3 regions of the Actinomadura sp. 7K534 genome follow, and region 2 is predicted to be linked to each of the others. Evidence: predicted binding sites of a transcription regulator. Region 2 holds the regulator's gene; each other region holds the start of a gene.

Region 1 (8,618 bases), on a different contig from region 2:
CAGAAGGGGCCCGGTCGGGACCGGGCCCCTTCGCATCCCCGCGCCGGAGCCGGGGCTTACCGGCGTCTCAGCCCACCGGGTCCAGGACCTTGGGCGGGGTGGGGACGGGCTCCTCCCTGGCGAGGCGGCTCGGCGCCCAGATCCGCCGGCCGAGGTCGTGGGCCAGGGCCGGGAGTAGCAGGGATCGGACGATGAACGTGTCGAGCAGCACCCCGAACGCCACCGCGAAGCCCATCTCGACCATGAACACCAGCGGCAGCGTGACCATGGACGCGAACGTCGCCGCCAGGACCAGGCCCGCCGAGGTGATCACCCCGCCGGTGACGGTGAGCCCGCGCTGGATGCCGCGGCGGGTGCCGAGCGTCTGCGACTCCTCACGGACGCGGTGCATCAGGAAGATGTTGTAGTCGACCCCCAGCGCGACCAGGAAGATGAAGGCCAGCAGCGGGAATCCGGGGTCGGCGCCCTCGAAGCCGAAGCCGTACTCGAAGATCACCGCGCAGGCGCCGAGCGAGGCCAGGAACGACAGCACCACGGTCCCCATCATCAGCAGCGGGGCGACGACGGCGCGCAGCAGCGCGACGAGGATCAGGAACACCACGGCCAGCACGATCGGGATGATCACCAGGTTGTCGCGGTCGGAGGCCCGCTGGATGTCGAGCATCGTCGCGCTGTAACCGCCGACCTTGGCATCGGCGCCCGGGACGCCGTCCACGGCGGTGCGCAGCCGTTCGACGGTCGCGCGGGCGGCCGCGCCGTCGGCCGGGTCCTTCAGCGTCGCCTCGTACCTGACCAGGCCGTCCGCCGTGGCGGGCGGTCCGACCTCGGCGACCCCCGGAGTTCCGCGGACGGTGTCGGCGAGGGCGCCGGACGCCGATGCCGCGCCGATGACGACGGCCGGGGCGCCCGATCCGGCGGGGAAGTGCCGGGCGACGACCTCCGAGCCCTGCACCGAGTCGGGGCGTCCCGTGAACATCCCCGCGTCCGACGTCCCATCGGTCTTAAGCGAGCCCAGGCCGAGGCTGAGGACGACCAAGCCGAGCATGGTGGCGGCCCAGAGCGCGCGCGGACGCCTGCCGACGAGATCTGCGATCCGGCTCCAGATGCCGTGCTCCGCGTCGTACGCCTCCGGCCGCAGGTATTTGGCGTCGTAGCGGGGGATCAGCGGCCAGAACAGCCAGCGGCCGCAGATGACGAGGAGGGCCGGCAGCAGCGTGGTCATCGCGGCGAGGGCGGTGAGGATGCCCGCGGCGGCGACGGGGCCCATCCCGGCCGTGGAGTTCATCTCGGCGAGCAGCAGGCACAGCAGGCCGGCGGCGACGGTGGCGGCGGACGCGAGGATCGCCGGTGCGGCGCGGTGCAGCGCGAAGGCCATGGCCTCGTGCCGGTCCTCGTGCCGGTGGAGTTCCTCCCGGTAGCGGGCGACGAGCAGCAAGGCGTAGTCGGTCGCGACACCGAATACGAGGACGGTCAGGATTCCCGCGCTCTGGCCGTTGACGGTGAGGTCCCCGTACTTGGCGAGCAGATACACCAGCGACTGGGCCAGCCCAAGAGCGAAGAGGGCGCTCAGTACGGGAACGAACCACAGCATGGGGCTGCGGTAGATGATGAGCAGGAGGACGATGACGACGGAACCCGCGGCCATGAGCAGGAACCCGTCGATGGACTCGAAGACCTCGATCTGGTCGGCGCCGCTTCCGGCGGGCCCGGTGACGTACGCGGAGAGGCCGGGAGGGCCGCGCTTGGCGATCTCGCGTGCCTCGTCCACGGCACCGACCACGTCTTCGTCTTCCAGAGGTACGAGGGTCTGGAGGGCTTTGCCGTCCTTGGAGGGGATCGGCCCCTGCGCCTTCTGCGCGCCCGGCAGGCTCTGCAGCGCGGAGACGTCGGACTCGGCCTTCGCGCGGTCCTCCGCCGTGATGCCCCCGGCGCGCTCGTAGACGACGACCGCGAGCATGGTCTCGTCCGTGCGGAACTGTTCGTCCAGTGCGACGACCTGGGTGGACTCCGCTCCGTCGGGGAGCCAGGCCGCGGCCTCGTTGTTCTCGACGTCGCCGAGCCTGCCCGCCAGGGGTCCGAGGGCGGCCAGCAGGACGACCCACAGGGCCAGCACGGCCCACTTGGTGCGCCGGCCGGCGATCAGTCCGGCCAGGCGGTGGGCCCACGTCCTGGGGGGAGCCGGGCTCTGTCCGCTCATGGTTCCTCTCCTGTTATCGAGATATATCGCGTCTTCGGAAATCTCTCGCCTGTCGAGACGAATGTCAAGTACTATCGCGAAATTTCCGGCGAGTCTCCCGCTCCGGTCACAGACCAGGGACTCACGGCCGCAGAGCTGAACGCGCAGGAGAGGGAGCTCTGTCCGGGGCCTCTCCCAGCACCTCAATCGTCTTATGGACGACCCCTGCCGCGCCTCAGGCGCGAGGCTTGATCGCGGCTACTGCGCGCGGGGTAAGACCGCACCCGCGGATAGGTCTTGAGATGGAGAGGCGGCATAGCCGGTAGGCACCAGCGGCGGAGGACGCCCTCCTACCGGACGGCAGGGGCGGCCCACCGGCACGCGGCCGGGATCAGGGCATGACGATAGCCGGGGGACCCGTACGGCCTGCGCGGACCACGCGCGGCGGATCCCCCGGTGGGAGCCCTAGAGAATCAGGCGACCTTCTCGGAAGAGGAGGAGGACTTGCTGGAGGACGACGAGGAGTCGCTCCCAGAAGACGACGAAGACGTGTCCGACTTGGCGGAGCCGGAGCCCGAGCCGGACTCCCCGCTCGAAGAGGACCCGTTGGCCGAGGACCCGTTGGCCGAACCGCCCACCGTCGAGCTCTTGCCGGAGCCGCGGCTGTCGGTGCGGTAGAAGCCCGACCCCTTGAAGATGATCCCCGCGGCGGAGAAGACCTTGCGGAGCCTGCCGCTGCACGCCGGGCATTCGGTCAGCGCGTCGTCGCTGAACTTCTGCACGATCTCCAGAGGCTCGCCGCATTCGGTGCAAACGTACTGATACGTCGGCACGGTTCCTCCTCGCTGACTCAGCCCGGCTGAGCCCCGGACTGGCACTCATCATGAACGACTGCTAAATGGTACCCGGGGCTGCAACACGTTTCGCCCCCGGCCTGTTCCCAGACCGGTCTCCGTCCGGCAAGCCCGCGAAGCCGATCTCCCGCGCGGAGCCGGTCACGTGCCCGTCTCCCCGAACCATCCGGCCAGCCGTCCCTTGCGGCTCACCGCCCGCAGACGGCGTTCGGCGGCCTCCCGTACGGCGTCGGTGGTCACGACCAGGAGGGTGTCACCCGCCTGCAGAGGAGTGGTGGGCTCCGGGACGAAACTGGACCCGTTGCGCACGATCAGCGTGACGGACGCGCCCGGCGGCAGCCGCAACTCGAAGATCTCCACGCCGCTCAGCATGGAGTCGGCCGGGATCCGCACCTCCAGGAGGTCGGCGTGCAGCTCCTCCAGGGGCGCCGCCTCCACGTCCAGCTCCCGCGTCTGCTCGTCGCTGTTCAGCCGGCACAGCCGCGCCGCGAGCGGCAGCGTCGGCCCCTGCAGCAGCGTGAAGACGACCACGATCGTGAAGACGATCGAGAAGATCCGGCCGGACTGCTCGACCCCCTGCACCATCGGGATGGTGGCGAGGATGATCGGGACGGCGCCGCGCAGCCCGGCCCACGACGCGAAGATCTTCTCTCCCCACGACATCTTGAACCCCACCGTCGACAGCGCCACCGACACCGGACGGGCGACCAGCAGCAGCACGAAGCCGATGAGCAGCGCGGGCACGATCTGCCCGGGCAGTTCGCTCGGGGACGCCAGCAGGCCCAGCATCACGAACACGCCGATCTGGGCCAGCCAGGCGATGCCCTCGGCGAAGCCGCGGGTCGCCGGACGGTGCGGCAGCCGGGAGTTGCCGAGGACGAGCGCGGCGACGTACACGGCGAGGAACCCGCTGGCGTGCATCAGCGACGCGACGCCGTAGGAGGCGACGGCCAGGGAGAGGACGGCGATCGGGTAGAGGCCGGAGGCGGGCAGTGCGATCCGGCGCAGCCCCTGTGCCCCGAGCCAGGCGATGGCGACGCCGACGACGGCGCCCGCGGCCAGCTCGTAGACCATCAGTCCGAAGAGCTCGGCGAGGTTGGGCGCGGTGGCGTGGGTGCTGAGCGCGATGACGATGATCACGACGGGGGCGTCGTTGAAGCCGGACTCGGCCTCCAGCAGCCCGCACAGCCGGGACGGCAGCGGCAGCCGCCGCAGCACCGAGAACACGGCGGCCGCGTCGGTCGGGGCGAGCACCGCGCCGAGCAGGAACGCCGGCCGCCAGTCCATGCCGATCAGCCACATGGCGGACAGCGCCACGATGACGATGCTGATCAGCGTGCCGATGGTGGAGACCACGATCGCGGCGGGCACCGCGGAGCGGACGCGCCGCCAGTCGGTCGTGACACCGCCCTCCGCCAGGATCAGGACGAGGGCGGCGAAGCCGAGCATGTGGGCGAGCTCGACGTCTTCGAAGTTGATGTGCAGGGGGCCCGACTCGCCGATGAGGAGGCCGAGCCCCATGTAGACCAGGAGGGACGGCAGACCGGCCCGGTGGGAGAGCCTGACCGCGAGGATAGCGCTGAGTACGAGGGTGGACCCGAGGAGTAGCCAAATGTCGAGATGCACATCCCACCCTTCGCGGGGCCTTCACCATGGATCGTTTAGCAATCCTATTCATTCACGGGACGAACGCACATTTGCGGTTGAGGGACGCCCCGCCCCGTAAGCCGACTATCGCCGCGTGACCTGCGGCTTCAGCCCGTTGATCACATTTTGCACCTCGTGTCCCCGGACGGCCGCGGTGACGTTGTCGCGCACGACCGAGACCAGGTTCAGCTGCGACTGGATCGACGCTCCCGCGGAGTGCGGAGACAGCAGGACGTCCTCGTGGCCGCGCAACGGGTGCCCCTCCGGAAGGGGCTCCTCGTCGAACACGTCAAGGGCCGCCCCGGCCAGCCGTCCCGACTCCAAGGCGGCGAGGATCGCGTCGTCAGGTGCGATGCCCCCGCGCGCCACGTTCACCAGCAGCGAGCCCTCCGGCATTAGGGCGAGACGTTCGGGGCCGATCAGACCGCGCGTTTCGTCCGTCAGCGGTAGGGCGAGCACAAAGATGTCGGAAGAGGCGAGCAGATCGTCCAGTTCCCTGTACTGGGCCACGGCTTCAGGGCGCGGACGCCTCGTCCAGTAGGAGACGGTGCAGCCGAGCGCGGCGAACAGCCGCGCCGCCTCCGCACCGATCGCGCCGAACCCGACGATGCCGACGCGCTGCGTGTGGATCTCCCGGGGCCGCCGGGCGATCACGTCCGGCTGCGGCCAGCCGCCCGCGCGGACGCGCCGGTCCGCCCAGGCGAGGTGGCGGCACAGCGCGAACGCCGCGCCCACCGCCCACTCGGCGACCCCGCGCGCGTTGAAGCCCGCCGCGTTCGCGACCGGCACGCCCGCCGCCGTCAGCGCGGCGACGTCGAGGCTGTCGGTCCCGACGGCCGGCATCTGGACGAACGCCAGCCGCCGCGCGGCCCGCACCGCCCCGGCGTCCAGTGCCAGCCGGGCGCTGAAGTCGCCGATCACGATGTCGGCGTCCGGGAGCGCGGCGAGCAGCCCGGCGCGGTCCCTGGTCTGCGGGAACGTCACCTCGGCGACGTCCCCGAGCGGCTCGAACAGCCGCCGGACGATCTCGTCCGCGATCGGGGGCAGCGACAGGATCCGCCACGGCGCCGTCATCTCGAACCTCCCGTTTCACCAGCCCATGACCGCCTTCGGGCGATCTTGCCCCCAACTCTAATGAGCCGCCGGGGGGCGTTCCGTCAGCCGAAGCGCAGCAGCCCGTCGGACGGGGTGGCGGCGGCGCGGACGCGCCGGTCGTGCGGTTCGGCCGGGACCGTCGGCAGGACCTCCGAGTCGTACAGCGGCGCCACGGTCAGGATCGCCGGGCCGACGCGGGCGAGCGCCCGGTCGTAGGAGCCGCCGCCGCGCCCGAGCCGCATGCCGGTCCGGTCGGTGGCGAGCGCGGGGACGATGACGACGTCCGCGCTGGCCACGGCGCCGGGCCCGCGGGGCGGCTCGGACGGCTCCAGGCATCCCCGCGGCCCCTCGACGAGCGAGTCGGGGCCCTCGTAGGACGCCCAGTCGAGATCGCCGTCCGGGAGCACGCGGGGGAGGATCACGTACGCGCCGCGCTTCCACAGCGCGAACAGCAGGCCGCGCGTGTCCGGTTCGGTGCCGATCGAGACGTACGCCGCGATGGTCCCGGCCATCTCGACCTCGGGGACCGACAGCAGCGCGTCGCGTATCGATCTCCCGGCCGCGGCGCGGTCGTCCGGCGTCATCGCCGCACGCCTGCGGCGCAGCTCGGCTCGTAGGTCGCTCTTGGAAACGATGTCCTGCACGCTGCCGTCCTCGTGGGTGGCTAGGGTCTGTACATGGCCGACAATGCACCTGTGCTCAAGGCGGTCGTCCCGGCGGCCGGGCTCGGTACCCGATTCTTGCCCGCCACCAAGGCGACTCCCAAGGAAATGCTGCCCGTCGTCGACAAGCCGGCGATCCAGTACGTCGTCGAAGAGGCGGTCGACGCCGGCCTCAGCGACGTCCTGATGGTCACCGGCCGCAGCAAGCGGTCCATAGAGGACCACTTCGACCGGGCGTACGAACTGGAGGAGGCGCTGCGGGCCAAGGGCGACGACGAGCGCCTGGAGGCCGTGCACGAGTCCAGCGACCTGGCCATCATGCACTACGTCCGCCAGGGCGAGCCGCGCGGGCTCGGGCACGCGGTGCACTGCGCCCGCCAGCACGTCGGCGACGAGCCGTTCGCCGTGCTGCTCGGCGACGACATGATCGACGCCCGCGACAAGCTGCTGCGGCGCATGATCGAGGTGCGGCGGCGGCACGGCGGCAGCGTCGTCGCGCTGATGGAGGTCGAGCCCGACCAGGTCTCGGCGTACGGGTGCGCGGCCATCGAGGCGACGGACGAGGACGACGTCGTCCGGATCTCCGACCTCGTCGAGAAGCCCTCCGCCGAGGAGGCGCCCAGCAACTGGATCATCATCGGCCGCTACGTCTGCGACCCCTCGGTGTTCGACGTCCTGGAGAAGACCCCGCCCGGGCGCGGCGGCGAGATCCAGCTGACCGACGCGCTGCGCACGCTCGCCGACACGCCCGCCGGCCAGGGCGGCGGCGTCTACGGCGTCAAGTTCCGGGGACGCCGCTACGACACGGGCAACAAGCTCGAATACCTGCGGACCGTCGTCCAGTTCGCCGTGGAACGCCCCGACCTGGGGCCCGAGTTCCTGCCGTGGCTGCGCGAGTTCGTCCGCGAGCACGACGCGGCGGGCTCCGGGGACGCGTGACGGCACGCCATGCTGGGTCCGTGGGCATGAGATCGGTAGACGAGCACCTGACGGAGATCCTCGGCAGCGTCGCGGCGCTGCCGCCGCTCGACATGGCGCTGCTGGAGGCGCAGGGGACGGTGCTCGCGGAGCCGGTCTCCGCGCAGGCCGCGCTGCCGCCGTTCGACAACTCCGCGATGGACGGGTACGCCGTCGTCGCGGCCGACATCGCCGCGGCGAGCGAGACCTCCCCGGTCACGCTGCCCGTCGTCGGGGACATCGTCGCCGGCGACACCGGCGTGTCGGCGATCGCGCCCGGCCTGACCGCCCGGATCATGACGGGCGCGCCGATGCCGGCCGGCGCCGACGCGGTGATCCCCGTCGAGTGGACGGACGGCGGCAACGCCACCGTCCGGGTCTCCCGCTCCGCGCCGGCGGGCAACTACATCCGCCGGGCGGGCGAGGACGTCCGCGCCGGTCAGGTGGTCGTGGCCGCGGGCACCCGGCTCGGCGCCCCGCAGATCGGCATGATCGCCGCCGTGGGCCGGGCCCGGGTGACGGTGCGTCCGAGACCCCGCGTGGTCGTCGTCGCCACAGGGGACGAGCTGCGCGAGCCGGGCTCCCCGCTGGGGCACGGCCAGATCTGGGAGTCCAACGGCTACATGCTCACCGCCGCTGTGGTCGAGGCAGGCGGAGTGGGATTCCGGCAGGCCACCGTGGAGGACGAGCCCGGCAAGGTGCTGGAGATGCTCGAAGACCAGCTCGTCCGTGCCGACGCCATCGTCACCACAGGCGGGGTCTCCATGGGCACCAAGGACGTGGTCAAGGAGGTCTTGACCGGCACCGGGACGGTGAACTTCCACAAGGTGCGCATGCGTCCGGGCAAGCCCCAGGGGTTCGGCCTCCTCGAAGGCACGCCCGTGTTCACCCTCCCTGGCAACCCCGTCAGCGCCTACGTGTCGTTCCAGGTTTTCGTGCGTCCCGCACTGCGCGCTATGCAGGGATTGGAACCCGACCCCCTGCCGATGGTGAGCGCCGTCCTTGCGGAGGAGGTCACGTCTCCCGCCGGACTGCGCCACTTCCTGCGCGGCAAGCTCTCGTTCGACCGCGGTACGTACACCGTCACCGCCGCCGAGGTGCAGGGCTCACACCAGCTGGGGTCGCTCGCCACCGCGAACTCGCTCATCCAGGTGCCGGAGGACATCGAGACCCTCCCCGCCGGTTCCCGTGTCGACGTCATGAGGTTGCCGTCTTGAGTGCCAAGGG
Region 2 (8,618 bases):
TCGTCGCCGCCGGTCATGTGGCCGGGGCGCAGCTCGTCCATGGGGAACGACAGGACGTCCGTGGGGCCGGGCTCGTCCATCCACTTCTCGTGCAGCTCGGTCATCGCGGCCTCGTCGACCAGCAGGATCGACAGCTCCGCCAGCGGGTGGACGCGCATGCCGTCCAGAACGTGCCGGGACAGGTCGGCGATGGCCTTCTCATCGACCTCGGCGCCCGACTCGTTCAGCACCTCGATGCTCACTACCGCCCCCGCTTGCGGGACCCGCCGCGGCCCGCGGCGTCCCGCTTGAACTCCGGCACCTGCTTCTCGGCGTGCCGGTTGTAGGCGTCGACGATGTCGGTGACGAGCTTGTGCCGCACCACGTCGCGGCTGTCGAGGCGGCAGAAGTGGATGTCCTCGACGCCGTCCAGGATGTCCTGGACGACGCGCAGCCCGCTCTGCTGCCCGTTCGGCAGGTCGACCTGGGTGACGTCGCCGGTCACCACGACCTTCGAGCCGAACCCGAGCCGGGTCAGGAACATCTTCATCTGCTCGGGCGAGGTGTTCTGCGCCTCGTCCAGGATGATGAACGAGTCGTTCAACGTCCGGCCGCGCATGTACGCCAGCGGGGCGACCTCGATGGTGCCGGCGGCCATCAGGCGCGGGATCGAGTCGGGGTCGACCATGTCGTGCAGCGCGTCGTAGAGCGGCCGCAGGTACGGGTCGATCTTCTCGTAGAGCGTCCCGGGCAGGAACCCGAGCCGCTCCCCCGCCTCGACGGCGGGCCGCGTCAGGATGATCCGGTTGACCTGCTTGTCCTGCAGCGCGCGGACGGCCTTCGCCATCGCCAGGTACGTCTTGCCGGTACCGGCCGGGCCGATCCCGAACACGATCGTGTGCTTGTCGATCGCGTCGACGTAGCGGCGCTGGTTCAGCGTCTTCGGGCGGATCGTGCGGCCCCTGCTGGACAGCACGTCCAGCGTCAGGACCTCGGCGGGACGCGCGTCGCCCTCGCCGCGCAGCATCGCCAGGCTGCGCTCGACGGCGTCGGGGGTGAGCTGGGTGCCGCCCTTCAGCAGGGCGAGCATCTCGGTGAAGAGCTTCGAGACGAGGTCGGTCTCCGTCTCGGCGCCCGTCACGGTGATCTCGTTGCCGCGGACGTGGATGTCGATGCCCTCGCCGAACGCCTGCTCGATCACGTGGAGGAGCTCATCCCGGGAGCCCAGCAGGCTCACCATCGAATGGTCGTCCGGCACCACGATCCTGATCTGGGACTGCGAGCCTGTGCGGTCGTCACGCCCCTCGCGTGCTGACCTGGGGTGAGTTGATTCGACCATCAGCCGGGCCTTGCGGCCTCTCAGACCTGCCTTCTGTCCGCTCCGGGTGTCCAGGTGTGTCGGTTCCATCGTACTGGCCGCCCCCGACACGACGCGGATGGTTTTTCCCGCGGTGCCCGGCACCCGGCACGGCCGGGCTGTAGGTCAGCCGGGCGGCCAGTTCATGCCGCGGCCGCCGAGGACGTGGCCGTGCACGTGGAACACGGTCTGGCCGGCCTGCGCGCCGGTGTTGAACACGAGCCGGTAGCCGGTGTCGGCGATGCCCTCGTCCACCGCGACCCGGTGGGCCTCGCGCACCATCTCGGCGAGCAGCTCGGCGTCGGCGGCCGCGAGGTCGCCGACGGTCGCGTGGTGCGCCCGCGGGATCACCAGCACGTGCGTGGGCGCCTGCGGGTTGATGTCGCGGAACGCCACCGTGCCCGCCGACTCCCGGACGACCTTCGCGGGCACGTCCCCGGAAACGATCTTGCAGAACAGGCAGTCGGTCATCCCTCTCCCCTCGCCGGCGGCACGCGACCGCCCCGGAATCCTATCGAGACCCGTCGCGGGTCCGCTCCCCGGCGGCTCCCCGGCGGCCCCGCAGCGGACCGCCGCGGCGGGGATTCGGCGATCGACCTCGCGTACTGGTCGGCATTCTCACCGCCCACTCGTTATGGTGGTCAGCTCAGGGCGTACCCCCCGGTTCGCAAGGCATTGCGGCACGCCTGGATCCGGCGGGGCGCGCCTGATCCACGCCGTTCCGAAGCGACCGTAGGAATGAGCGGCCGGTGAACGGCAAAGGCGGCGGACAGGTGACCGAGGCAAACCAGGACATGCCCTTTCGTAAACCCACCGACGAGGGCGCGCGTCCAACTGACGTGACCGAGACCCTCGTGGCCAGGGGCACGGCGGGGGCGGTGGCCGTCGCCTGGGACGCCGATCAGGCGGTGACCGCGCTCTACAGCGCCAACTACCGTTCGCTGGTGCGGCTCGCCGCCATGCTCGTCCGGGACGCGGGGACGGCCGAAGAGGTCGTCCAGGACGCGTTCGTGGCGATGCACGGCGGCTGGCGGCGCCTCCGGGACCCCGACAAGGCCCTGTCGTACCTGCGCCAGTCGGTGGTGAACCGGTCGCGGTCGGTGCTCCGGCACCGCGCCGTCGTCGAGAAGTACGCCCCGAAGGGCCTGCCGGACGCGCCGAGCGCGGAGGCCGGGGCCATCGGGGAGCTGGAGCGGTCGGCGGTCATCGACGCGCTGTCCCGGCTGCCCGCCCGCCAGCGGGAGGCACTCGTCCTCCGCTACTACGCCGACCTGTCCGAAGCGGAGATCGCCGGCGCGATGGGCATCTCCCGCGGCGCCGTGAAGAGTCATACGGCACGCGGCATGACCGCGCTGAGAAACGTCCTGGAGCAATTCTCATGACCACCGACCCCCACGACGAGCACGGCGAGATCCTCCGCCGTGCCCTGCACGCGGAGGCGGACACGGTCAACCCCGCGGGCGACGGCCTGGAGCGCATCCGGGCCCGCATAGCCGACGGATCCGGCCGCCGGTTCGGGCTGGGGCGCTTCGGGCCCGGCACGTTCGGGCTCGGCGGCTTCGGGTTCGACCGGCTCACCGTCGGCTGGGCGCGTCCCGTGCTCGCCGTCGCCGCCGCGGTGGCGATCGCCGGGCTCGGCGTCACCGCGCCGCAGACCATCGATCTCATCCAGCAGTCCGTGGGCAGCAAGGGCCCGTCGGACGACGGGCACGACCACGCCGCCGGCAGCCACACCGCGACGGGCGGCGAACCGCAGTTCCCCGACCCGGTGACGCCCGGCGGCTCCGCGTCCGGCGCCCCGAGCAGCCCGGAGACGCCGAGCTCCAGCTCCTCGCCGGGGCTGTCGTCCTGCAGCATCCAGCCGCCGCCCGGCACGCCCACGGTCGCCGCGTCGCCCGGCACGAAGCAGGAGGACGCTCCGGCGGCCGCGCCGTGCCCCAGCGACAGCCCGTCGCAGCAGCCGAGCACGACGCCGACCCCGCCGACGTCCACGACGCCCGAGCCGGAGCAGCCCACCCAGGCGCCGAGTTCGCCGCCGCCCAGCGAGACCTCGCAGGGCGCCGGGCAGGGCGCCGGGTCCGCCGGAGCGGCCGGCACCCCCTGAGCAGGGCGCGCCCCGGAGGCGCTCCTACCAGCGGCCGGCCGCTGCCAGCATGACGGCGGCGGCCGCCACTCCGGCCGTCGACGTCCGCAGCACGGTGGGGCCGAGGCGCACCGGGCGCCCGCCCGCCGCGGCGAACCGCTCCAGTTCCTCGGCGGTGATGCCGCCCTCCGGGCCCACCACCAGGACGATCTCGCCGTCCGCGGGCGGCGCCACGGCGCTGAGCGGCGTGTCGGCCTCCTCATGCAGGACGAGCGCCAGGGACGCGGCCGCGATCCGCTCAGCGGCGCCGGCGGTGGACGCGAGGTCCGCGACCAGGGGCAGGCGGCTCCGCCTGGCCTGCTTGCCGGCCTCGCGGGCGGTGCCGCGCCAGCGGCCGAGGGCCTTCTCGCGGCGTTCCGGCCGCCACTGGGTGACGCAGCGCGCCGCCGCCCACGGGACGATCTCGTCCACGCCGACCTCGGTCATCGTCTCGACCGCCAGCTCGCCCCGGTCGCCCTTCGGCAGCGCCTGGACGACCACGATGCGGGGCGACGGCTGCGGGTGCCGGTGCCGGGCCAGGACGTCCAGGGTGAGGGACGTCCGGCCGGTCCCGGTGACGACGCACTCGGCCAGCAGGCCCTCGCCGTCGGTCAGGTCGACGCGCTCCCCCGGCTTCAGCCGCCGCACGGTCGCGGCGTGCCGCCCCTCGGCGCCGTCGAGGACGACGGTGCCGCGCCGCAGCGCGTCCGTCCCGGCGATGAAGACCGGCGGGCTCATCCGCCCGCTCCCGCCCTCGCTCCGGGGGAGGTGGCTTCGCTCATGGGTGTCCCGTACCGCCCTGCTCCGGTTCGCCGCGGCGGCCCTCCCGATAGGCCGCCGCCGCTGTCCTTCAGTGCTGGTTGAAGACGTCCTTGAGGCGGGAGAACATGCCGCGCTGGCCCGGCGCGAACTTGCCGGGCGGGCGCTCCTCGCCGCGCAGCGCGGCCAGCCGCCGCAGCAGCTCCTCCTGCTCCTCGTCCAGCCGGTTCGGCGTCTCCACGTTCACGTGGATCATCAGGTCGCCGCGGCCGGACTCGTTCAGGTGCCGCACGCCCCGGTTGTAGAGCGTGATGACCTGCCCCGACTGCGTGCCGGGCTTGATGTCGACGCTCTCGGCGGCGTCCAGGGTCTCGATGGTGACGCTGGTGCCGAGCGCCGCCGCCGTCATCGGGATCTCGACCGTGCAGTGCAGGTCGTCGCCCTCCCGCTCGAAGATCGGGTGCGGCCGCTCCACGATCTCCAGGAACAGGTCGCCGGGCGGTCCGCCGCCGGGGCCGACCTCGCCCTCGCCGGCGAGCTGGATGTGGATGCCGTTCTCCACCCCGGCCGGGATCTTGACCTTGACGGTGCGCCGGGTGCGGACCCGGCCGTCGCCCGAGCACTCGGTGCACGGGTTGCGGATCACCGAGCCGAACCCGCCGCACGCGGGGCACGGCCGGGCCGTCATGACCTGGCCGAGGAACGAGCGCTGGACCTGCTGCACCTCGCCGCGCCCGTGGCACGTGTCGCACGTGTCGGGGTGGGTGCCGGGCGCGCAGCCCGACCCCTCGCAGTTGGTGCAGGCGACCGCGGTGTCGATGGACAGCTCGCGGGTCGTCCCGAACGCCGTCTCGCTCAGGTCGAGCTCCACCCGCAGCGTCGCGTTGCGGCCGCGCCGCGCCCGGGACCGGGGGCCGCGGGACGTCGCCGTGCCGAAGAACGCGTCCATGATGTCGCTGAACGGGAACCCGGCGCCGCCGAAGCCGCCGGCGCCCGCCCCGCCCCCGGACGCGAACGGGTCCGCGCCGAGGTCGTACATCTCGCGCTTCTTCGGGTCGGAGAGCACCTCGTAGGCCTGGGTGATCTCTTTGAACTTGTCCTGGGTCTCCGGGTCCGGGTTGACGTCCGGGTGGAGTTCCCGCGCGAGCCGGCGGTACGCCTTCTTGACCTCGTCGGGGCTGGCGTCCCGGCGGACGCCCAGGGTCGCGTAGTAGTCGTTGGCCACCTTACGACCCCGCCAGGATCTGTCCCACGTAGCGTGCCACTGCCCGTACCGCTCCCATCGTGCTGGGGTAATCCATGCGTGTAGGCCCGAGCACACCAAGCCGGGCCAGTGTCAGGTCGCCCACGCCGTAGTCGGCGGCGACGACCGAGGTCGATCGGAGCCCCTCGTCGGGGTTCTCGGTGCCGATCCGCACCGTAACTGTAGAGGAATCGCCGGTCTCGCCGAGCAACCGCATCAGCACGACCTGCTCCTCGAGCGCCACGAGAACCTCCCTCAGGCTCTGCGAGAAGTCGACGGCGGCCAGGTTGGCGGCGCCGGCGAAAACGATCTTCTCCTCGTGCTTCTCGACGAGCGTCTCCAGCAGCACCGACAGCACCGCCGCAGCGAGCGGCCGGTCCGCGGGACCGACCTTCTCGGGGAGGTCGGCCACCGCCGTCGGCACATCGCCGAGTCCGAGCCCGTCAAGACACGTGTTGAGCAACGCCCGCAGGTGCCCGATCGATTCCTCCGAGACGTTGCCGCTCGTCTCGATGACCCGCTGCTCCACCCGTCCCGTGTTGGTGATCAGGACGAGCAGCAGCCGGCCCTCCGCGACCGGCACCAGTTCCACGTGCCGCACCGACGAGCGGGTCAGCGACGGGTACTGCACCACGGCGACCTGCCGGGTGAGCTGGGCGAGCAGCCGCACCGTCCGGCCGACGACGTCGTCGAGGTCGTAGGCGCCCGTCAGGAACGTCTCGATCGCGCGGCGCTCGGCGACCGACAGCGGCTTGATCGTGGACAGCCGGTCGACGAACAGCCGGTACCCCTTGTCGGTGGGGACGCGCCCCGCACTGGTGTGCGGCTGGGCGATGTACCCCTGCTCCTCGAGCACCGCCATGTCGTTGCGGATCGTGGCCGAGGAAACGCCGAGGTTGTGCCGGTCCACCAGGGCCTTGGAGCCCACGGGCTCGTTGGTGGAGACGTAGTCCTCGACGATGGCGCGCAGGACCGCCAGTTTCCGGTCGTCCAGCACCGTGTCACCTCCTTCATCCCCTGCCATGGGCCCCCGATCGCTCAACGCGGCGGCCCCGGGGCCTCCGCACCCGCGCTGCTGGCACTCAATACTCCCGAGTGCCAAGTGTACGACCCGGAAGGCCGGTCCGGAGTGCCCGTGCCCACCCCGCACGGTCGCGCGATCCTACCCGTACCGGACGCGGCCGCCACGCCGAAGGACGAGGAACGACGCCGCACGGGCGCTTCGCCGGGTTAATGTGCGGACCCGTGCGGAGTAAGGACTACGGAAACGACGTGCTGGCCGGCGACTGGCGCAGGCCGCGCAAGGGGCAGATCCCCGAGGTCCCGGCCGAGCCCGGCCTGGTCGCGGAGGACCCCGGCAGCGGCTTCTGCGGCGCGGTCGTCGCCTGCGACAAGTTCGGCGTCACCCTGGAGGACCGCTTCGGCAAGCGGCGCGTGTTCCCGCTCGCGAAGGCCGGCTTCCTGATCGACGGCAAGCCGGTGACCCTCGTCCGGCCGAGCGCCGCGCCCCGCGGGCCGGCCCGGTCCGCGTCCGGCTCCATCGCCGTCCAGGGCCTGCGCGCCCGGGTCGCCAAGGAGAGCCGCATCTACGTGGAGGGCGTCCACGACGCCGAGCTGGTCGAGAAGATCTGGGGCCACGACCTCCGCGTCGAAGGCGTCGTCGTCGAGTACCTCGAAGGCGTCGACGACCTGCCCGCCATCGTCGAGGAGTTCGGCCCGGACGAGGACCGCCGCCTCGGCGTCCTCGTCGACCACCTCGTGGACGGCTCCAAGGAGTCCCGGATCGCCGCCCAGGTCTCCTCACCCCACGTGCTGATCACCGGCCACCCGTTCATCGACATCTGGGAAGCCGTCAAGCCCGCGGCCGTCGGCATCCCTGCCTGGCCCCGCATTCCCCGCGGCATCCCATGGAAAGAGGGCATCGTCGCCGAACTGGGGTGGGGCGACGACACCGGCGCCGCCTGGAAACACATCCTGAGCAAGGTGAACACCTACACAGACCTGGAACCAGCCCTACTAGGCCGGGTGGAAGAACTAATCGACTTCGTCACAGTGTCTGCCCAGGGGGGCGACCCTCTGGAACCCCCGTGACGAGCCGCGGGTCGTGCGGCCTGCGCTCGCCGCACTCGCTCCGGCCGCACGACCCGTGGGCGATCATTTGGGTGGGCGTGCCGCTGGAAAAGCAACCGGGTGATCGTTGCCTCGGATCAGGTCAGGGTGTGGGTTACGGCGTCGGCCAGGAGGCGGCCGCGTCTCGTCAGTACTGCGCGGCCCTGTTCGTAGGGGGCCGGCTGGATCAGGCCGTCGTCGATGGCCTGGCGGACCGCCTTGTCGTCCAGGAGGTCGGTGGGGCAGCCCTGGGCCAGGCGTAGTTCCAGCATGATGCGCTCGATGCGCTGGTCCTCGTCGTCCAGGACCTCCCGGGCGTGGGCGGGGGTCGTGCCCTCCGCGAGACGGGCGGCGTAGGCGGCGGGGTGCTTGACGTTCCACCAGCGGGTTCCGCCGACGTGGCTGTGCGCGCCCGGTCCGACGCCCCACCAGTCGGCGCCCGTCCAATACAGCATGTTGTGGCGGCAGGCGGCGTCCGCGCCGGTGGCCCAGTTCGAGATCTCGTACCAGCGCAGGCCGTGCTCGGCCAGCAGCGCGTCCGCGATCAGGTAGCGGTCGGCCATGGCGTCGTCGTCGGGGGCGGTCAGTTCCCCTCGCCTGACCTGCGCGGCGAGCCGTGTGCCGTCCTCGACGATGAGCGCGTACGCCGACACGTGATCGGGTTTCGTCGCCAGGGCGGCCTCCAGGGACGCCCTCCAGTCGTCGTCGGTCTCCCCTGGCGCCCCGTAGATGAGGTCGAGGTTGATGTGCTCGAACCCGGCCTTGCGCGTCCAGTCGACCACCTGCGGGATGCGTCCCGGCGTGTGGCTGCGCTCCAGGACGGCGAGGACGTGCTCGCGCGCGCTCTGCATGCCGTATGAGATGCGTGTGAAGCCGACCTCGCGCAACCTGGCCACGTACGCCTCGTCCACGGACTCCGGGTTGGCCTCCGTGGTCACCTCGGCGTTCTCCGCCAGCCCGAACTCGTTCCTGATCGCGTCGAGTACGCGGCCCAGGTGGTCGGCGGGCAGCAGCGTCGGTGTACCGCCGCCCACGAAGACGGTCTCGAC
Region 3 (6,600 bases), on a different contig from region 2:
CGCAGCGCGGCGCGGGCGGGCGGGCCGCCGGTCGGGAGGCAGGGAGCCTGTGTGTGGGTCACCTGATCCATGAAAACGGATTCCGAAGAGTATGGGGAGTGATTTCGTGAAGACGGAACGTAACGCGGCGCACGTCATCGCGCCGCGCCTCCGGTGGACCTTCGGGGCGTTGCGGTCTTCGCCGGGCGAACTTCGCGGATCCCGACGGGTATCGAATCTCCCGGGAAAGGGCGCGGGGTGGGGCCGGTCAAGGCCCCACCCACCCGGACACCGGCCGGTCTGGGGGCGGCCCCTCAGTCCTTGCTCTCGCGGCGGGGGCGCAGCAGCGCCTCGGCGAGGGCGAGCATCGTCTCCTCCAGGGTGGAGAGCCGCTTCAGCACGTCCTCGTGCACCGCGTTGACCTGCTTGGACACGTCGTCGTGGACGCCGTCGACCTTGCGGCCGACCTCCTCCTCGACGTGCGAGAAGCGCTTGGCGAACTCGGCCTGCGCGGCCTCGGCGCGCCGTCCGGCCTCGTCCTGCATGCCCTCCACGCGCCGCGCGAACTCGTCGTGGACCCCGCCGACCTGCCGCGCGACGTCCTCCTGCATGTGGCCCACCTGCTTGGTGACGTCCTCGTGGATGCTGCCGACCTGCCGCGTGACGTCGGCGTGGATGTCGCCGATCCGCTTGCCGACGTCCTCCTGGACGCCGCTGACCTGCCGGGACACCTCGTGGTGGACGGACTCGACCTGCTTGGCGACGTCGGTGTGGACCGACTCGACGCGGCGGGAGACCAGGTCGACCTGCGTGGTGAACTCCTCCAGCGCGCTGTCCACCCGCTTGGTGACCTCCTCGTGGATGCCCTCGATGCGCTTGCGGACGTTCTCGTGCACGTCCTCGAACCGGCGGGAGAACTCGTCCATCCGCTTGGCGACGTCGCTGTAGGCCGTCTCGGCGATCTGCGACATGGTCGCCTTGACCTCGTCGCGGTCGGGCCGGGCGCGCAGCTCCTCGATCAGCGGGTCGACCGCCTCGGCGAGGTGCTTCTCCAGCGCGTCGAAGCGGTCGCCGTACTCGGCCGCCGGCCGCTGCGCGATCTCGTTGAGCAGCCGGTGCAGCTCGGCGATCTCCAGGGTGGCGGGCAGCCGGCCGATCCGCTCGCCGACGCCGTCGATGCGGCCGTCGATGCCCTCGAACCGCCCGTCGAGGCCGTCCATCTTGCCGGACAGCCCCTCGAGGCGCCCGTCGACGCCGTCCAGCCGGCCGTCCAGGCCGTCGAGCCGCCCGCCGACGCCCTCGACCCGTCCGCCGACCGCCTCCAGGCCCTGCTCCATGCGCTCGGCCATCTCGCCGAGCGCCTGGTCGACCCGAGCCGTGACGCCGTTGATCGAGTGCTCCAGCCGCTCGGACCGGTGCCCGAGTTCCGCCAGCGACTTGTCGAGCCGGTTGAAGCGGACGGACGCGGCCTCCATGCTGCCCTGGAGCTTGTCCAGCCGCTTGGTCATCTCGTCCATGCGCTGCGACGCCTGCTGCGTGGCGTCGGTGATGTGCTGCGCGGAGTCGAGGACGGCCTGGATGCGCGTGAGGCCCTCGTCGACGTTCTCGGCGACGACGCCGACGTCGGCCCACAGCGCGGGCAGCTCGGCCACGGGCTTGACCCGGTCGCCGAACGCCTCCAGGTGCTCGGCGAGGCCCTCGGCCCATTCCGGGGGTTTGCCGGCCAGTTCGTCGACCTGCCCGCGGACGCTCTCGATCTGCCCGGTCAGCCCGCTGAGCTCCCGCTCGCGGACCTCGCGCAGCAGCCACTCCATGCCCTCCAGCCGCTGGCGGATCTCGTCGAGGACCTGACCCTGTGAGCGCTGTTCATAGACGTGGTCCTGCGCCGCACGGGCGAGCAACTCCCGCATCCGATCCGAGACCGGTTGACCCCCCGTCTGCAGGAAGTTGTGATTCGTTTCCACCCGATGCTCCTTCGTGTGCCGGCGCGACGAAATGACGCACGGCAAATGAATCTCTGGAGTGGCCACTGTAGTGCGTGTGGAGCGCGGCTATTACGGGTAGCAGAGAACATCGTGAGTTCTGTTGGATGCGCCTGTTATCCCAATGGGGCGAATAGTGAATGATCGCCGAACGCGCGAAGATCAAGCGTTGTGCGGCTATCAAGAAGATCATGGGGATGTGCACGGTGGCCGGGGGTGCGCGGGACGGCCTCCACCCGGTGTTCTGTCCGTACATCTCGCCCAACATCGGTAGTTCGCGAACCGCCGAGCCCTACGCAATGGCCCACGCGTGTTCGTGCGGCGTGATGCCCGGCGGTCGGTGGCGGGCCATTTTGATGACGTATTCGGGGGCGCCCTGGTCCCGGTCGCTGAACATGTCTTGGTGTTTCCCCGCCCGGTGAGTGCGGCGGGCCGATTGGCGGGCCGGAGCACGCCCTTGCCGGGTATGCGCCGTCCATGGCGAAGGCAATGCCGGAAAGCGCCGATGATTTGCGCGGCCATGGTGCGCCGCGCGCCCTCCCTTGGCATTGCCCCGTCCCGGGGAAGATCTTTGGACTCGATCCCGGGGCGGCCCGCCGGTCCGGGCGGGTCAGGCCCGGACGGGACGGGTCAGCAGCGCCACCGGGGCGTCGCCGACGCGGGTCACGACCAGCGTCAGCCCGGGTGCGCCGCGGGGCGCGCGGCGTCCGGCGAAGCCCAGGTCGCGGCGCAGCCGGTCCACGTCGACCGCCGAGCCGCGCTTCTTCACGGTGAGGACGCCCGTGCCGCGCCGGCGCAGCTCCGCGCGCAGCCGCTTGACCGAGAACGGCAGCACGTCCTCGACCTCGTACGCGGCGGCGAACGGGGTGGGGCGCAGCTCATCGGACGTGACGTAGGCGATGCGGGGGTCCGCGAGCCCGCCGCCGACCAGCTCCGCGACCTCGGCGACGAGGTGGGCGCGGATCACGGCGCCGTCCGGCTCGTACAGGTAGCGGCCCCAGGGGCGTACGTCCGGGGCGCCCAGATCGTGGGGGGTGAGCGTCGCGACCTGTGGATCGAGGTCGGCTGAGAGCAGGGTGGCCCGCCTGCCGGTCTCCCCGGCGAGCCCGCCGAGCCACAGGGCGGCCTCCTTGACCTCGCCGCCGACAGAGATCCACTCGGCTTCCGCGCCGTCCGGGACGGCCTCGTGCGGTATCCCCGGCGCGACCTTGACGCAGGCGGAGGGCACCCGGCCGGCCAGCCCCAGGACGACGTCCAGCGGCGGCTCATAGGAGCGGGGGTCGAAGATCCGGCCTCGGGCAGTGCGTCGTCCAGGGTCGGCGAAGACCGCGTCGAAGCCCTCGGGATCCGCCTCGGTCGCGTCACCCACGCGGACAGAGGCGAGATCGTCCAGGCCCAGCGCGGTGATGTTCGCCCGCGCCACCTCGGCGGTCAACGGGTCGAGCTCTACTCCGACACCGGAGAGCCCCGCACGCGCACGTGCGATGAGGTCCGCCCCTAGGCCGCACCCCAGTTCCAGGACACGCGCGCCAGACAGCCGGTCCGCGAACCGCCTCGCGCGATAGGCGGCCACACTCCCGCGGGTGGCCTGCTCCAGTCCGGTCTGCGTGAAGTACATGCGGTCGGCGTCATCGCCGAACTTGGCCCTGGCCCGCTGCCGCAGCCGAACCTGCGTGAGGGCCGCCGACACGAGGTCCGCATCGTGCCGCTCGCGCAGCCGGGACGTCGTCGCGAGCAGCCCGTCCTCGCTCACGTCCATGCCCGACGCCTCGTCGAGGAGCGCCTGGCCGGCGGGCGTGGCCAGGGCCAGGAACGGGACGATCTCCATGGTGGGGAAGTTAGCGGGCGGGGTACGGCGGGCGGCGGGTTTCCGGTCTGCTCGTGTCCGTGTTGACGGGCTACCGGGCACGGAATAGTCTCCAGACTGGCACTCTCCTGCTGAGAGTGCCAACACAGCGACAAAGGTCGGTCTGGCACCCGCGACGACAGGCCGGTCCAGGGTCGCCTCTTCTGCCACATGTGCTGGCCGGCCGACTGCGGCCGGCCGAGGACCAATCGAAGGGGAGGTCAGATCGTGACGACCGCCACCAAGGTCACTCTCAAGCCGCTCGAGGACCGCATCGTCGTCCAGCCGCTTGAGGCCGAGACCACCACCGCGTCGGGCCTGGTGATTCCGGACACCGCCAAGGAGAAGCCCCAGGAGGGCACCGTCCTTGCCGTTGGCCCGGGTCGCGTCGACGACAAGGGCGAGCGCGTCCCGGTCGACGTCAAGGTCGGCGAGGTCGTGCTCTACAGCAAGTACGGCGGCACCGAGGTCAAGTACAACAACGAGGAGTACCTCGTCCTCTCGGCGCGCGACGTGCTCGCGGTCATCGAGAAGTAATCACCGAGACGTGATGCATCCGCCCCGGTCGGCGCCGCCTTCGGCGGGGCTGCCCGGGGCGGAATCGCGTGAAGAGGAGAATCCGCATGGCGAAGATCCTGGAATTCGAGGAGGACGCTCGCCGGGCTCTTGAGCGCGGCGTCAACGCTCTCGCGGACGCCGTGAAGGTGACGATCGGCCCGCGCGGCCGCAACGTCGTCATCGACAAGAAGTTCGGCGCGCCGACCATCACCAACGACGGCGTCACCATCGCCCGCGAGGTGGAGCTGGAGGACCCCTACGAGAACCTCGGGGCCCAGCTCGCCAAGGAAGTGGCGACCAAGACCAACGACATCGCGGGCGACGGCACCACCACGGCGACCGTCCTCGCGCAGGCGCTGGTCCGGGAGGGCACCCGCAACGTCGCCGCCGGCGCGTCGCCGCTGTCCCTCAAGCGCGGCATCGACACCGCCGCGCAGTACGTCGCCGACCAGCTCGTCAAGTCGGCCCGCGAGGTCGAGGAGAAGGGCGAGATCGCGCACGTCGCGACCATCTCCGCGCAGGACCCGCAGATCGGCGAGCTGATCGCGGAGGCGTTCGAGAAGGTCGGCAAGGACGGCGTCATCACCGTCGAGGAGGCCCACACCATGGGCCTGGAGCTGGAGTTCACCGAGGGCCTCCAGTTCGACAAGGGCTACCTGTCGCCGCACATGGTGACCGACCACGAGCGCATGGAGGCCGTCCTGGACGACGCCTACGTGCTCATCGTGGACGGCAAGATCTCCAACGTGCAGGAGTTCCTGCCGCTGGCCGAGAAGGTCGCCCAGACCAAGAAGCCGCTGCTCGTGGTGGCCGAGGACGTCGAGGGCGAGGCCCTGGCGCTGCTCGTCGCCAACAAGATCCGCGGCACGTTCACCTCCGTCGCGGTCAAGGCGCCGGGCTTCGGCGACCGCCGCAAGGCGATGCTGGGCGACATGGCCGCGCTGACCGGCGGCCAGGTCGTCAGCGAGGCCATCGGCCTCAAGCTCGACGGCATCGGCGTCGAGGACCTCGGCCGCGCCCGCCGCATCACCGTCACCAAGGACGCCACCACGATCGTCGACGGTGAGGGCGACGCGGAGGAGATCACCGCGCGGATCAACCAGATCAAGGTCGAGATCGAGAACTCCGACTCCGACTGGGACCGGGAGAAGCTGCAGGAGCGGCTGGCCAAGCTGGCCGGCGGCGTCTGCGTGCTGCGCGTCGGCGCCGCCACCGAGGTGGAGCTGAAGGAGAAGAAGCACCGCCTGGAGGACGCCGTCTCGGCGACCCGCGCGGCGATCGAGGAGGGCATCGTCGCCGGCGGCGGCGCGGCGCTCGTGCACATCGCCAAGGAGGGCTTCGAGGCGCTCGGCCTGACCGGCGACGAGGCCACCGGCGCGGAGGCGGTGCGCCGCGCGCTGGACGAGCCGCTGCGCTGGATCTCCGAGAACGCCGGCCAGGAGGGCTACGTCGTCGTCTCCAAGGTCCGCGACCTGAAGGCCGGCCACGGCTACAACGCCGCCACCGGCGAGTACGGCGACCTGATCGCCCAGGGCGTCATCGACCCGGTGAAGGTGACGCGCAACACCGTCACCAACGCCGCCTCGATCGCGGGCATGCTGCTCACCACCGAGGTGCTCGTGGTGGACAAGCCGGAGGAGGAAGAGGACACCGCCGGCGGCCACGGCCACGGTCACGGCCACGGCCACTGAGAACCGCCGCACCGGACGGCGTCTCGTCCGGAAAGCGTCTCCCGAGACCCTCGCCCGTTCCGGGCGGGGGTCTTGGTTTTGAGGCGTGCGGGCTGCGTGACTCGTCGTGCTTCCCTGGGTGCGATGTGTAGTAACGCCAGAATCGCTCCAGCACTGTGACCATTCCGTTGTAAAGGACGGTGGAGACACGCCCGGGAGTGCTGGGCATCATGCTTGACGTGACCGAGGGAAGCTACGCCGGGACCATGGCCGCGCGCGCTGTCGACCCCTCGGGAGGGCCAGCGCCTCCGCCGTCCCACGACACCGGCCGTGGAATCCGCGTGCTCCGCGCGGCGCAGGCGGGCGACGGCGACCTCAAGGAGCTGACCAGTCTCGCCGTCCAGGGCGACCCGGGCGCCATCGAGGTCCTGATCGCCGAGGTCCGCCCCATGATCGTCCGGTACTGCCGGGCGCGCCTCGGACGGGTCTCCGGCCAGTACCACATCGCCGACGACGTGGCCCAGGAGGTCTGCATCGCCGTCCTGGCGGCCCTGCCCCGCTACCG

Evidence for each region. The regulator HrcA, encoded in region 2, represses chaperone genes, less so after heat shock. The targets are predictions, from matches to a motif close to TTGGCACTCTCNNNNNGAGAGTGCCAA.
Region 1: the regulator HrcA is predicted to act here: its motif matches at 3,048-3,074, upstream of E1266_RS27190 (FmdB family zinc ribbon protein).
Region 3: the regulator HrcA is predicted to act here: its motif matches at 3,886-3,912, upstream of groES (co-chaperone GroES).

Annotation. Positions count from the first base shown of each region.
Region 1 is NZ_SMKB01000177.1:4,986-13,603, reverse strand. It holds gene E1266_RS27195 (MMPL family transporter) at 68-2,197, opposite strand; gene E1266_RS27190 (FmdB family zinc ribbon protein) at 2,650-3,009, opposite strand; gene E1266_RS27185 (potassium/proton antiporter) at 3,172-4,656, opposite strand; gene E1266_RS27180 (2-hydroxyacid dehydrogenase) at 4,762-5,751, opposite strand; gene E1266_RS27175 (5-formyltetrahydrofolate cyclo-ligase) at 5,835-6,416, opposite strand; gene galU (UTP--glucose-1-phosphate uridylyltransferase GalU) at 6,450-7,373, shown strand; gene glp (gephyrin-like molybdotransferase Glp) at 7,400-8,608, shown strand.
Region 2 is NZ_SMKB01000031.1:27,573-36,190, forward strand. It holds gene ybeY (rRNA maturation RNase YbeY) at 1-242, opposite strand, end outside; gene E1266_RS09560 (PhoH family protein) at 242-1,219, opposite strand; gene E1266_RS09565 (histidine triad nucleotide-binding protein) at 1,463-1,807, opposite strand; gene E1266_RS09570 (SigE family RNA polymerase sigma factor) at 2,176-2,718, shown strand; gene E1266_RS09575 (hypothetical protein) at 2,715-3,440, shown strand; gene E1266_RS09580 (16S rRNA (uracil(1498)-N(3))-methyltransferase) at 3,465-4,196, opposite strand; gene dnaJ (molecular chaperone DnaJ) at 4,309-5,442, opposite strand; gene hrcA (heat-inducible transcriptional repressor HrcA) at 5,444-6,457, opposite strand; gene E1266_RS09595 (DUF3097 domain-containing protein) at 6,706-7,551, shown strand; gene hemW (radical SAM family heme chaperone HemW) at 7,668-8,618, opposite strand, start outside.
Region 3 is NZ_SMKB01000305.1:250-6,849, forward strand. It holds partial or broken gene E1266_RS33560 (aminoglycoside phosphotransferase family protein) at 1-71, opposite strand, end outside; gene E1266_RS33565 (apolipoprotein A1/A4/E domain-containing protein) at 294-1,943, opposite strand; gene E1266_RS33570 (SAM-dependent methyltransferase) at 2,572-3,789, opposite strand; gene groES (co-chaperone GroES) at 4,033-4,344, shown strand; gene groL (chaperonin GroEL) at 4,431-6,056, shown strand; gene E1266_RS33585 (sigma-70 family RNA polymerase sigma factor) at 6,371-6,600, shown strand, end outside.